DNA from 2 places in the Paenibacillus sp. FSL R10-2771 genome. Region 1 is predicted to be linked to the other one. Evidence: riboswitches for the same ligand, from Rfam matches in the RefSeq annotation. Region 1 holds a riboswitch; the other holds the start of a gene.
What was found. A riboswitch is a leader RNA that binds a small molecule or an ion and turns the genes downstream of it on or off. The one in region 1 is predicted to bind glycine.

Region 1 (5,680 bases):
ATCGGCCTGTTCCGTGAATTCTCGGAGGCGATGGGCTTTAAGGCAGACCCAGGGCAATTGTTCAGTGTCCTGTTCAATAAAGCACTGGAGGCGGATGCTGACGGCGGCGGTCTGCTGAGCTACGGGTATTTCTCGGGTGAGAATATTACCGGGATTGAGAAAGGCCGGCCGTTGTTTGTACGCTCACCGGAGAGCCGGTTCAATCTGGCCAACTTCATGCGGACGCATTTATTCTCCGCTTTTGGCGCGCTGAAGATCGGAATGGATATTCTGACCAAGCAGGAACAAGTATCCATCGACAGTATTCTGGCTCACGGCGGGTTATTCAAAACTCCTGTGGTCGGGCAGAAAATCGTTGCCGCTGCAATGAACGTCCCTGTCTCTGTCATGGCAACAGCCGGAGAAGGCGGCGCATGGGGGATGGCGATTCTGGCCTCTTACATGCAGAACAAAGCACAGCAGGAGCGTCTTGATGACTTCCTTGACCACAAGGTATTTAAGGATGTGGAAGGACAAGTCATCCATCCGGATGCGGCTGATGTGAAGGGCTTCGAGCTGTTCATGGAACGTTACACTGCAGGGATCGCGATCGAGCAGGCTGCTGTAGATCATCTGGTAGAAAACGGGAGGGGTTAACCTATGTTGGAGCAACTGAAAGAAGAGGTATTCGAGGCCAATCTGGACCTGCCTAAGCATGGACTTGTCAAATACACCTGGGGCAATGTGAGCGCAGTTGACCGTGAGAAAGGCGTATTCGTCATCAAACCAAGCGGCGTCAGCTATGACAAAATGAAGCCTAGCGATATGGTCGTAGTGGATTTCGACGGTAACGTGGTTGAAGGGGAGATGAGACCTTCCTCGGATACACCGACACATGCGGTACTCTACAAGCATTATGCAGAAATCGGCGGCATCGTGCATACGCATTCGACCTGGGCGACCATCTGGGCGCAGGCCGGGCTGGATGTTGCTGTAATGGGCACGACACATGCCGACACCTTCTATGGGGCGGTACCCTGCGCACGCTTCCTGACGCAGGAGGAGGTTGACCGCGGCTATGAAGCGGAGACCGGACGCGTGATCATTGAGACTTTTGAACAGCGGGGCCTTGATATTATGGCAGTTCCCGGCGTCTTGCTGAAAGGCCATGGCCCGTTCACCTGGGGGAAGAATGCCCATGATGCAGTGATGAACAGCGTGGTGCTGGAGGAAGTGTCCAAGCTGAACCATTTTGCCCGCGAGCTGAACCATTTCGCTGAAGAATTGCCGCAGCGGATTCTGGATAAACACTATCTGCGCAAACATGGTAAAGGCGCTTATTACGGTCAGAAATAATCTGATTTATATATTATCCAAGAGAAGAGGATGAAATAATATGTCAACAGTAAGCGCTAAGCAATTCTGGTTTGTTGTAGGATCACAGCATCTGTACGGAGAAGAAGCCCTCGGTGAAGTTAAAGCTCATGCACAGGAGATGACGGATGCCCTCAATAACAGCGGGGTGCTGCCTTATCCGCTGGTGCTGCAGGATCTGGCGGTCAGCGCAGACAAAATCACTTCGATCATGAAAGAAGTCAACTACCGTGACGAGGTTGCCGGTGTCATCACCTGGATGCATACCTTCTCCCCGGCCAAAATGTGGATCCGCGGCACGAAGCTGCTGCAGAAGCCGCTTCTGCACCTGGCTACCCAATACAATGAGAGCATTCCTTGGGCAACACTGGATATGGACTTCATGAACCTGAACCAGGCTGCCCATGGCGACCGTGAATACGGGTTCATCAATGCCCGCCTGAAGAAACAGAACAAAGTGGTAGTAGGGTACTGGGAACGCACCGAAGTCCAGAAGCAAATTGCCGAATGGATGGACGTTGCCGTTGCATATAACGAAAGCTTCAATATCAAAGTGGCCCGCTTCGGCGATAACATGCGTAACGTTGGTGTTACCGAAGGCGACAAGGTAGAAGCCCAGATTCAGTTCGGCTGGACTGTGGATTACTTCGGAATCGGCGACCTGGTTGCATATGTAAACGAAGTGAAGGAAGAAGAAATTGATGCGCTGTTCGCTGAATATGCAGAGCAGTATGATTTCGATTACGGTTCATACAGCAAAGAAGCATGGGAAGCCAGCGTGAAGGTACAGGCCAGCTATGAAATTGCCCTCAAACGCTTCCTGGATGCCGGCAACTACAATGCGTTCACTTCGAACTTCGAAGACCTGCACGGCATGAAGCAGCTTCCGGGTCTTGCCGTTCAGCGTCTGATGGCACAAGGCTACGGCTTCGCCGGCGAAGGGGACTGGAAGACAGCAGCCCTGGACCGTCTGATGAAGGTGATGAGCCACAACCTGAACACCGGATTCATGGAAGATTACACCTATGAAATGGCTGCCGGACAGGAAGCGATTCTGCAGTCCCACATGCTTGAGGTTGACCCGAGCCTGGCAAGCAACAAGCCGAAGGTGCTTGTGTCTCCGCTGGGTATCGGCGACCGCGAAGATCCGGCCCGTCTCGTATTCGACGGCAAGGCTGGCGAAGGCGTCGTGGTATCGATGGCTGACTTCGGCACGCATTACAAGCTGCTGATCAATGAAGTTACTGCCTTCGAGCCGACGGTTCCGGCTCCGAATCTTCCAGTGGCCCGTGTGCTCTGGCAGGTGAAGCCTAACTTCCAGGATGGAATAAAAGCCTGGATCGAGAACGGCGGCGGCCACCATACTGTGGTGTCGCTCAACTTGACTACAGATCAGATCGTTACCTACGCCAAGCTGGTTGGCCTGGATTATGTAATCATTAAATAAATAGCGGAATATTCTTGGATCAAATGAGCGGATGGGCTATTGCCTGTCTGCTTTTTTTTAATGCAGAGCCAAGGTATTACCGGCAAACTCATCCTCCGTGCCCGTGATTTTCTAAAATCCTGTACAAAATACAACATTCGCTTCATTAAATTGGACTAAATCGAAAATTGTTGTACAAAAGGCAGCATTTCTCCTCCTTCATACGGTTTAGCGTGGAAATTCTTGTATTTCATACAACAATCTATCTAAACAACCGGGTATCTGCGCATCCAAGTTGCAAAACGTACAACATTTATGCCGCTGTAGTGCAGGAGCGCACCCTAGACATCTAGCCATAGGTAGGAGACTTTTATCACTGTTCAATACTCACATGCCGAGTAATATGTTAGAATATCAGAATGCATTAACGCTTCACCAATTTAATACATCACACGGGCTATGATTGCTATGGATCACACTATAGCAGGAGCAGCTTCTGGAGAGACTGCGGGAGACCGCAGCGCCGAAGGGTTCACAATCTCAGGCAAAAGGACAGAAGAGTACGGAATTTGTATTTGTTATGCTGATTAATTACGGTCAGCGGCGCAGGTAGCTTATTTTGATATTCTTATGAACCGGGAGATTGGATGATATCCAATCTCTTTTTTATGTTATTTGGCAGCAAAGCGTTGTACACATTAAGGGGGAAAATGGCAATGGCACAGACAGAATTAAAGAGAGATTTGGCGAACCGTCATGTACAGCTGATCGCTATCGGCGGCACGATTGGTACGGGGTTATTCCTGGGATCAGGCAGAGCGATTCAGCAGGCCGGGCCGTCCATTATGATCACGTATTTACTCGTGGGAATTGCCGTGTTTTTTGTGATGAGGGCGCTGGGTGAGCTGCTGCTCTCCAAAGCGGGATATCAATCTTTTACGGACATTGCTGAAGACTATCTGGGGCCGCGGGCTGCGTTCATTACAGGCTGGACCTACTGGTTCTGCTGGATTATGACGGCGATGGCGGATGTGATTGCAGTGGGCGTCTATGTGCAGTACTGGTTCGATATCCCGCAGTGGGTACCGGCCGTCATCTGCCTGATTATTCTGTTAGGACTCAATCTGCTGACGGTCAAAAGCTTCGGCGAACTCGAATTCTGGTTTGCCCTAATCAAAGTCGTCACGATTCTTGCCTTAATTGGCCTGGGAATCATTCTGCTGGTCATCGGGTTCAAGACGGATGCGGGATCGGTGAGCGTCCGCAATCTCTGGGAGCACGGGGGCGTGTTCCCGAACGGTGTCAAGGGCTTCTTATTTTCCTTCCAGATGGTTGTGTTCGCTTATGTCGGTGTGGAGCTTGTGGGTGTATCAGCCGCAGAAACAGCAGATCCGGAGAAAAATATTCCGTCGGCGATTAACAAAATTCCTCTGCGGATTCTCTTCTTCTATGTAGGCGCGCTCTTCGTCCTGCTGTGCATTAACCCGTGGACCCAGCTCAGTGCGGCTGAAAGTCCTTTTGTGCGGACCTTCAGCCTGGTCGGGATTCCGGTTGCAGCGGGTATTATCAATTTCGTCGTCTTAACCTCAGCGGCTTCCGCCTGCAACAGCGGGATGTTCTCGACCAGCCGGATTCTGTATAATCTGAGCAGAAGGAATCAGGCCTCCCCGCAGCTCGGCAAGCTGAACCGAAATCATGTGCCTGCTAACTCTTTATTTATTTCTACAATAGTTATATCGGCCGGGGCGCTGCTTAGCAAGCTTATTCCGGGCCAGGCCTTCGGCATCGTTACAACGATCAGTGCCATTTGCTTCATCTGGGTGTGGGGGGTTGTGCTCGTATGTCATATCAAATATAAGAGGAACCGCCCGGACTTACATGCCTCGTCCAAATTCAAAGCACCGTTCACACCGGTCATTAATTATGCGGTATTAACGTTGTTTGCTGCTATTCTGATCATTATGCTGTTCGCAGATGATACCCGTCCGGCGCTGCTGTTTACGCCCCTATGGTTCATTCTGTTGTTCGTCCTGTACTCCATGCGGAGCAAGAAGGAGAAAAGTGATGCCGATGTCAGTATAATCAATACATGAGTGCAAGAATGTTCAAACGCTACTGACATGTTGTCAGTAGCGTTATAAGGAGGAATCCGAAACATGAAGCATAGATTACTCCAATATATGACCCGGCTGACCTCCCTCAGTGAAGAGCAGCAGCAGGCCATTCTGGAGGAGATTCTTGTTGAGGAATACAGCAAGGGAGCCACGCTGCTTAGGCAGGGGGAGGTTCCCGGTCATTGCTATTTCGTGTTAAAAGGATGCGTACGGCAGCATAGTGTTGACGTCACAGGCCGCGACATCACCTCGAATTTCTACACAGAGGAGCAGGCGATCGCTATCTTCAATGCGCATAAAGAGGATGCCTCGTCGGAATACAGCCTGACTTGTCTGGAGGACTGCGTACTGGTTGTCGGTGCGCTGAATACCGAGAGGGAAATGTACGCCAGACACACGCAGCTGGAGCTGATGACACGCCGGATGATCGAGGAGAATTTCGGACAGGTGCAGGCGGAATTCGCCGCCTTCATTGCGGCATCCCCCGAAGACCGCCTCAAGGCACTGCTGCATCGGAGGCCCGGCCTGATCAGCCGCGTCCCCCAGCATCAGCTGGCCAGCTATCTCGGGATGACACCGGAGTCGCTCAGCCGGATTAAGAAGCGGCTTGAGCGCGAACACGCGCAGCCGGGACTTTGAACAGCAGCCAGATGCCAAGCCCCAGCTCCCCTGCGGTCATCGGCAGCATGAACACCCATTTGATGATTTGGAGGAATTCTCCATACCCGGGCACAAGTGTGCCGCACAGATGAACCATAATATAGCCGAAGCCTGCCAGCAGCAGCAG
Region 2 (5,680 bases), 510 kb from region 1:
CTTGAGAAAAGCGCGCTGCACATCGGGAGTGATCTGGGCATCAGTGAAGGGACGGTTCGGAATATGCTGAAGAGTATTTACAGTAAAATGCGGGTGAATGACCGCTTCCAGTTCGTCAAACGGCTTACGCCATAGAAGGCGCGCAAAGCCTAGACATACATAAGAATAGCCGGGCAGTGATACTAGCGTATCGCTTGCCCGGCTATTTATTTGCGGTGAAGTTATTTCGCCTGTGCGTTGCCGCCAGTCGCGTTTAGCCGCAGGAGCAGTTCAGAACCGGCTTCCGCGCGGCCTGGGTCTCATCCAGACGGCTGATCTCCGTGGTATGCGGTGCATTAATAACGACCTCAGGTGTCTCCTGCGCTTCCTTAACGATCTGAATCATCGTCTCAATGAAGCCGTCCAGCGTTTCCTTGCTTTCGGTTTCAGTCGGCTCAATCATCATACATTCCTCTACTGTCAGCGGGAAGTACACGGTTGGCGGATGGTAGCCGAAGTCGAGCAGCCGTTTGGCAACATCCAGGGTACGTACGCCGTACTGCTTGAGGTTTCTGCCGGACATGACGAATTCATGCTTGCAGACACCCGGGAATGGAATTTCGAAATAAGATGCCAGACGGTGCATCATGTAATTGGCATTCAGCACAGCGTTCTCGGACACCTCGCGCAGTCCGTCCGGGCCGTAGGTGCGGATATAGGCGTAAGCGCGGACCAGAATACCGAAGTTGCCATAAAAGGCTTTGACGCGGCCAATAGATTGCGGCCCGCCGGAGTCAAGCGAGAAGCTGCCGTCTTCGTTCTGCACCACCGACGGCTGGGGCAGGAACGGAATCAGCTTCGCCTTCACGCCGACCGGTCCGGCTCCCGGACCGCCGCCGCCGTGCGGCGTACTCATCGTCTTGTGCAGGTTGAGATGGACCACATCGAAGCCCATATCGCCCGGGCGGGTGATGCCCATGATGGCGTTGGAGTTCGCTCCGTCATAATAGAGCAATCCGCCGGCTTCATGGACAATCGCGGCGATCTCGACGATCTGCGTCTCGAACAGTCCGAGAGTACTCGGGTTAGTGAGCATCAGCGCGGCGGTGTCGCTGCCGACCGCGGCCTTCAGCGCTTCGAGGTCGACCATTCCCTTATCATTGGAAGGAATGGTGACGGTGTCGAGTCCGGCGGCTGCGGCGCTGGCCGGGTTGGTACCGTGCGAGGAATCCGGCACGATGACCTTGGTGCGGACCTCGCCGCGGCTTTCATGGTAGGCGCGGATCATCATCAGGCCGGTCCATTCGCCATGGGCACCGGCGGCAGGCTGCAGGGAGACCGCATCCATGCCGGTCAGTCCGGCGAGATCCTTTTGCAGTGTATACATCAGCTCAAGTGCACCCTGGATACTCTCTTCCGGCTGGTACGGATGGATCTTGGCAAGGCCGGGGAAGCGGGCCACATCCTCATTGATCTTCGGATTATATTTCATCGTACAGGAGCCGAGCGGATAGAAGCCGTTATCGACCCCGAAGTTACGCCGGGACAGGGCAGTATAGTGGCGGATAACATCCACTTCGGATACTTCCGGCAGCACTACCGGCTCGCTGCGGAGCAGGCCCTCAGGAATCAGTGAGCTGATGCTCTCTTCCTGCGGCACATCACATAGAGGCAAAGAGTAAGCCGAGCGGCCGGGGCGGCTTAATTCAAAGATCAGGGTTTGTTCCGGTTTCATATACAGCCCTCCAGTGCAGTGGCGAATTCGTCAATTTCGGTCTTGCTTCTTTTCTCAGTCACGGCAACCAGCATATGTCCGGCAAGCTCCGGATACTCACGGCCCAGATCATAGCCGCCCAGATAACCTGCCTTCAGCAGCCTGGAGTTCACTTCACTGACACTGCTGCCTTCCGGGAGCTTCAGGACAAATTCATTGAAGAACGGGGCGGTGAAGACGCGCTCTGCACCGGTGATTTCAGCCAGCCGTCCGGCGGCGTAATGGCTCTTGCGGATGTTCAGCTCACCAACCTCGCGCATGCCCTCCTTGCCCATCACGGACAAGTAGACGGATGCGCATAACGCCAGCAGCGCTTGGTTAGAGCAGATATTCGACGTCGCTTTCTCGCGGCGGATATGCTGCTCACGCGCCTGCAGGGTCAAGACGAAGCCGCGCTTGCCGTTACGGTCAACGGTCTGGCCGACGATCCGGCCCGGCATGCGGCGCATCAGCGGTTCGGCAACCGCAAAGAATCCGCAGGTTGGTCCTCCGAGCGATGCAGCGATACCCAGCGGCTGTGCATCGCCGACTACGATGTCGGCGCCCAGCTTGCCGGGCGTTTCCAGCACGCCGAGTGCAATGGGATTCGCGCTGACCACGAGCAATCCCTTGACGGCGTGGATCAACGGCTCAACCTGGCGCAGATCCTCGATGCCGCCGAAGAAGTTGGGCGACTGGACCAGAACGGCGGCAGTATCGGCATCAATGGCCTCAGCCAGCTTGGCAAGATCGGTAACCCCGTCCTTATAATCGATTTCCACGATTTGCAGGCCCCAGGCATTGGCCGAAGTACGCAGCACCTGGCGGGCTTCCGGATGAACCGTACGGGAGACAATCAGCTTTTTGCGTTTCGTGGCACCTGCGGCAAGCACGGCTGCTTCGGAGAAGGCCGTTGCGCCGTCATACATACTGGCATTGGCGACCTTCATACCGGTCAGCTCACAGATATAGGACTGGAATTCGAAGATTGCCTGAAGCTCGCCCTGGCTGATTTCCGGCTGATAAGGGGTATAGGCAGTATAGAATTCCGAACGGGAAATAATATGGTTAATGACAACAGGAATGTGGTGGTCATAGAGGCCGGCGCCAAGGAAGCTGGCATGGGTATCAAAGTCGGCATTCTTGTCAGCCAGACCCTTCATATGGCGCAGCAGCGCATATTCGTCCAGCGGGCCGGACATCGGCATCGTTCCCTGGTAGCGGACAGATTGAGGGATATCAGCGAATAGCTCATCGATGGACTGAATCCCGACAGTCTCCATCATTTCTGCGCGGTCTTGCTCCGTCATAGGCAGATAGCGGTGCTTCATTACGGCTTCACTCCTTGGCTCTTTTTGTAGAAGGGGGCTTTGATCACGGCAGCCTTCAGTTGCTTGCCGCGGATCTCCACATACACCTCTGTGCCGATCTCAGTATAGGCAGCATCCAGCAGGGCAAGTCCGAGATTCCGCTTCAGCGTTGGGGATTGAGTACCGGTTGTGACTTCACCGATCTTCACACCGTCGGCATATACAGGATAATGGGAGCGGGGAATCCCGCGGTCGATCATTTCAAGCCCCACAAGGCGGCGCGGGAGACCGGCTTCCTTCTGCTTCAGCAAGGCATCACGGCCGATGAAATCTGCTTTGTCCAGCTTCACGAAGAACTGGACACCCGCTTCGAGCGGCGTAATATCCGCCGAGAGCTCCTGGCCGTACAGCGGCAGCTTGGCTTCGAAGCGGAGCGTGTCGCGTGCGCCGAGTCCGGCAGGGGTCAGGCCATGCGGCGCGCCTGCGGCCAGCAGACCATTCCAGAGTACAGCCGCTGTGTGGACCGGGGCGTACAGCTCAAAGCCGTCCTCCCCGGTATAGCCGGTGCGGGAGAGCAGTACAGATACGCCGCAGACCTCGGCGTGTTCGATGAAGTGGAAGGGCTTCATCTCTGCGAGCGGGGCAGAGGTAACTTCGGCCAGAATCGTCTCAGCCAGCGGACCCTGCAGAGCGAGCAGCAGCGTCTCATCAGAGACGTTCTTCAGGCTGACACCGCTGAATTCAGCGGTGAGATGTTCCTGCAGCCACTGGAAGTCCTTGTCGATATTGGAGGCGTTCACGACGAGCATATAGCGCTCATGGCCCAGGCGGTAGACGAGCAGATCATCTACTACGCCGCCGCTCGGATAGAGCATCAGGGTATACTGCGCCGCGCCGTCTGCAAGGCGGCTGACGTCATTTGTGGTCAACTGCTGCAGGAAGGCTTCAGCGCCGCTGCCGTCAACCATGAATTCACCCATATGCGATACATCGAACAGTCCGGCCTGCTGGCGGACCGCTTCATGTTCCTTAACGATGCCAGTAAACTGCACCGGCAGCTCCCAGCCGCCGAAATCAATGCATCTGGACTCCGCATAAGCGGCATAGAGATCATAAAAAGGCGTTCTTCTCAAAGACTCCATCGTGTCACCCCTTAGTCTGTTTACATGCAAAAAAGGACAGGCGAAAGTCCATCAATGCACATCAAACATGCATCAATAGACGTTCGCTCTGTCCTTTGTACCTGAGAGTTACCCTGCTATCATGCCCGCAGGTTTCCCCGTTGGTGATCCGTTTCCTGTTGTCCAGGCTGTGGATGCTCTCCAGAGATGCGTCCGGCAAAGGTCCTTTTGCCTGAGAGATTCACCCATCCCGGGCTTACTCCTTCGGCGCTGCCCCTGAGGGTCAGTCTCTCCCTATGCCATCATTCGCAAACCATATGTTTTTCTACTGACTCCATTAAACCGGGTTTACAAGCACGCTGTCAATCAAAAAACGTCAAAAAGATGACAAATTTAATTTTCCTGTCAGTTATATTGACATTAGGCAAGGTCATAACTTAGGCTATAACTAAATTTAGAACTCCAAATGTGGAAAAGAGGCGGCTTGGAAATGAGTGAAGTGTTGGACAACCTGCTATACAGCGAAGAGCATGAATGGGCACAGCAGGGTGAAGGACGCGTAGTACGTGTGGGAATTACGGATCATGCGCAGCATTTATTGGGCGACATCGTGTTTGTTGAGTTTCCGGAAGTCGGCGCAGCCATTTCCGCGGGCGACAGCGTAGGCAGCATCGAGTCTGTTAAGACGGTGTCGGAGCTGTACTCGCCGGTATCCGGCAAGGTAACCAAGATCAACGACGCACTCGAATCCAGTCCGGAGCTGATCAATGATCAGCCATACGGCGGCGGTTGGATTTTTGAGCTGGAGCTTGACGGTGAGTTTGCCGAGGCAGCTTCCGGCCTGCTGGATGCGGCTGCTTATAAGGAATTGGTTGGGGAATAGTTTCAACCGTTTATGTACCCGGATTATTAGAATAGATGACTGAACTGGATTTACGAAAAGATGAACATGGCAGGCTTCTCTTATTACATTAGATGTCACTAATGTGAGAGGTCTGTCTTTTTGCGTTTCTGTATCACTCCGGAAAGCTAAGCAGCCCCGGATAAATGCGGGGAGCCAAGTGCCAAAGGGCGGGCAGCAGAGCCAGACCCGTAACGGCAAAGATAAGGCACAGCAATAGGAACCGGTATCTTTTTCTGGGACGGGTATTGGGTTTGAGCACGAAGTAATACACACCGGCCGAATAAAACGGGAAAAGCACCACGGCAGACATGCCCATACAGACCAGAAATGTGGATTCCCCGGCGGAGGAAGGGATCATGGCTTCCGGGTTATAGACCGGATTGATCTGCAGAAAGAGGATCACAAATGTCAGATAGGCGAAGAGTAAAAGAAGAGGGAAACAGCGGATGCGTCCATCCTCGGACAAACCGTACAGCATCCACCAGACCCCGAGCCAGGGCAGGGCAAAGGCTGCGCCGGCAATAAGGAAGTCAATGCCTATATACATCAGTTTATCGGGAGGATACACATGGGCCAGGTCCCCCCAGAAGTAATCGGAGGAGAAGAACATCAT

Region 2: it holds a riboswitch for glycine, as region 1 does, so the genes downstream of both, gcvT (glycine cleavage system aminomethyltransferase GcvT) here and NSU14_RS33035 (amino acid permease) in region 1, are expected to answer to the same signal.

What each region holds. Positions count from the first base shown of each region.
Region 1 covers NZ_JBBOBM010000001.1:7,599,661-7,605,340, forward strand. The annotation lists gene NSU14_RS33020 (xylulokinase) at 1-636, shown strand, start outside; gene NSU14_RS33025 (L-ribulose-5-phosphate 4-epimerase) at 640-1,335, shown strand; gene araA (L-arabinose isomerase) at 1,376-2,800, shown strand; glycine riboswitch at 3,266-3,345, shown strand; gene NSU14_RS33035 (amino acid permease) at 3,496-4,872, shown strand; gene NSU14_RS33040 (Crp/Fnr family transcriptional regulator) at 4,936-5,532, shown strand; gene NSU14_RS33045 (DUF4386 domain-containing protein) at 5,489-5,680, opposite strand, start outside.
Region 2 covers NZ_JBBOBM010000001.1:8,107,433-8,113,112, forward strand. The annotation lists gene NSU14_RS35215 (LuxR C-terminal-related transcriptional regulator) at 1-135, shown strand, start outside; gene gcvPB (aminomethyl-transferring glycine dehydrogenase subunit GcvPB) at 254-1,714, opposite strand; gene gcvPA (aminomethyl-transferring glycine dehydrogenase subunit GcvPA) at 1,711-3,063, opposite strand; gene gcvT (glycine cleavage system aminomethyltransferase GcvT) at 3,063-4,184, opposite strand; glycine riboswitch at 4,271-4,370, opposite strand; glycine riboswitch at 4,374-4,469, opposite strand; gene gcvH (glycine cleavage system protein GcvH) at 4,654-5,046, shown strand; gene NSU14_RS35240 (hypothetical protein) at 5,180-5,680, opposite strand, start outside.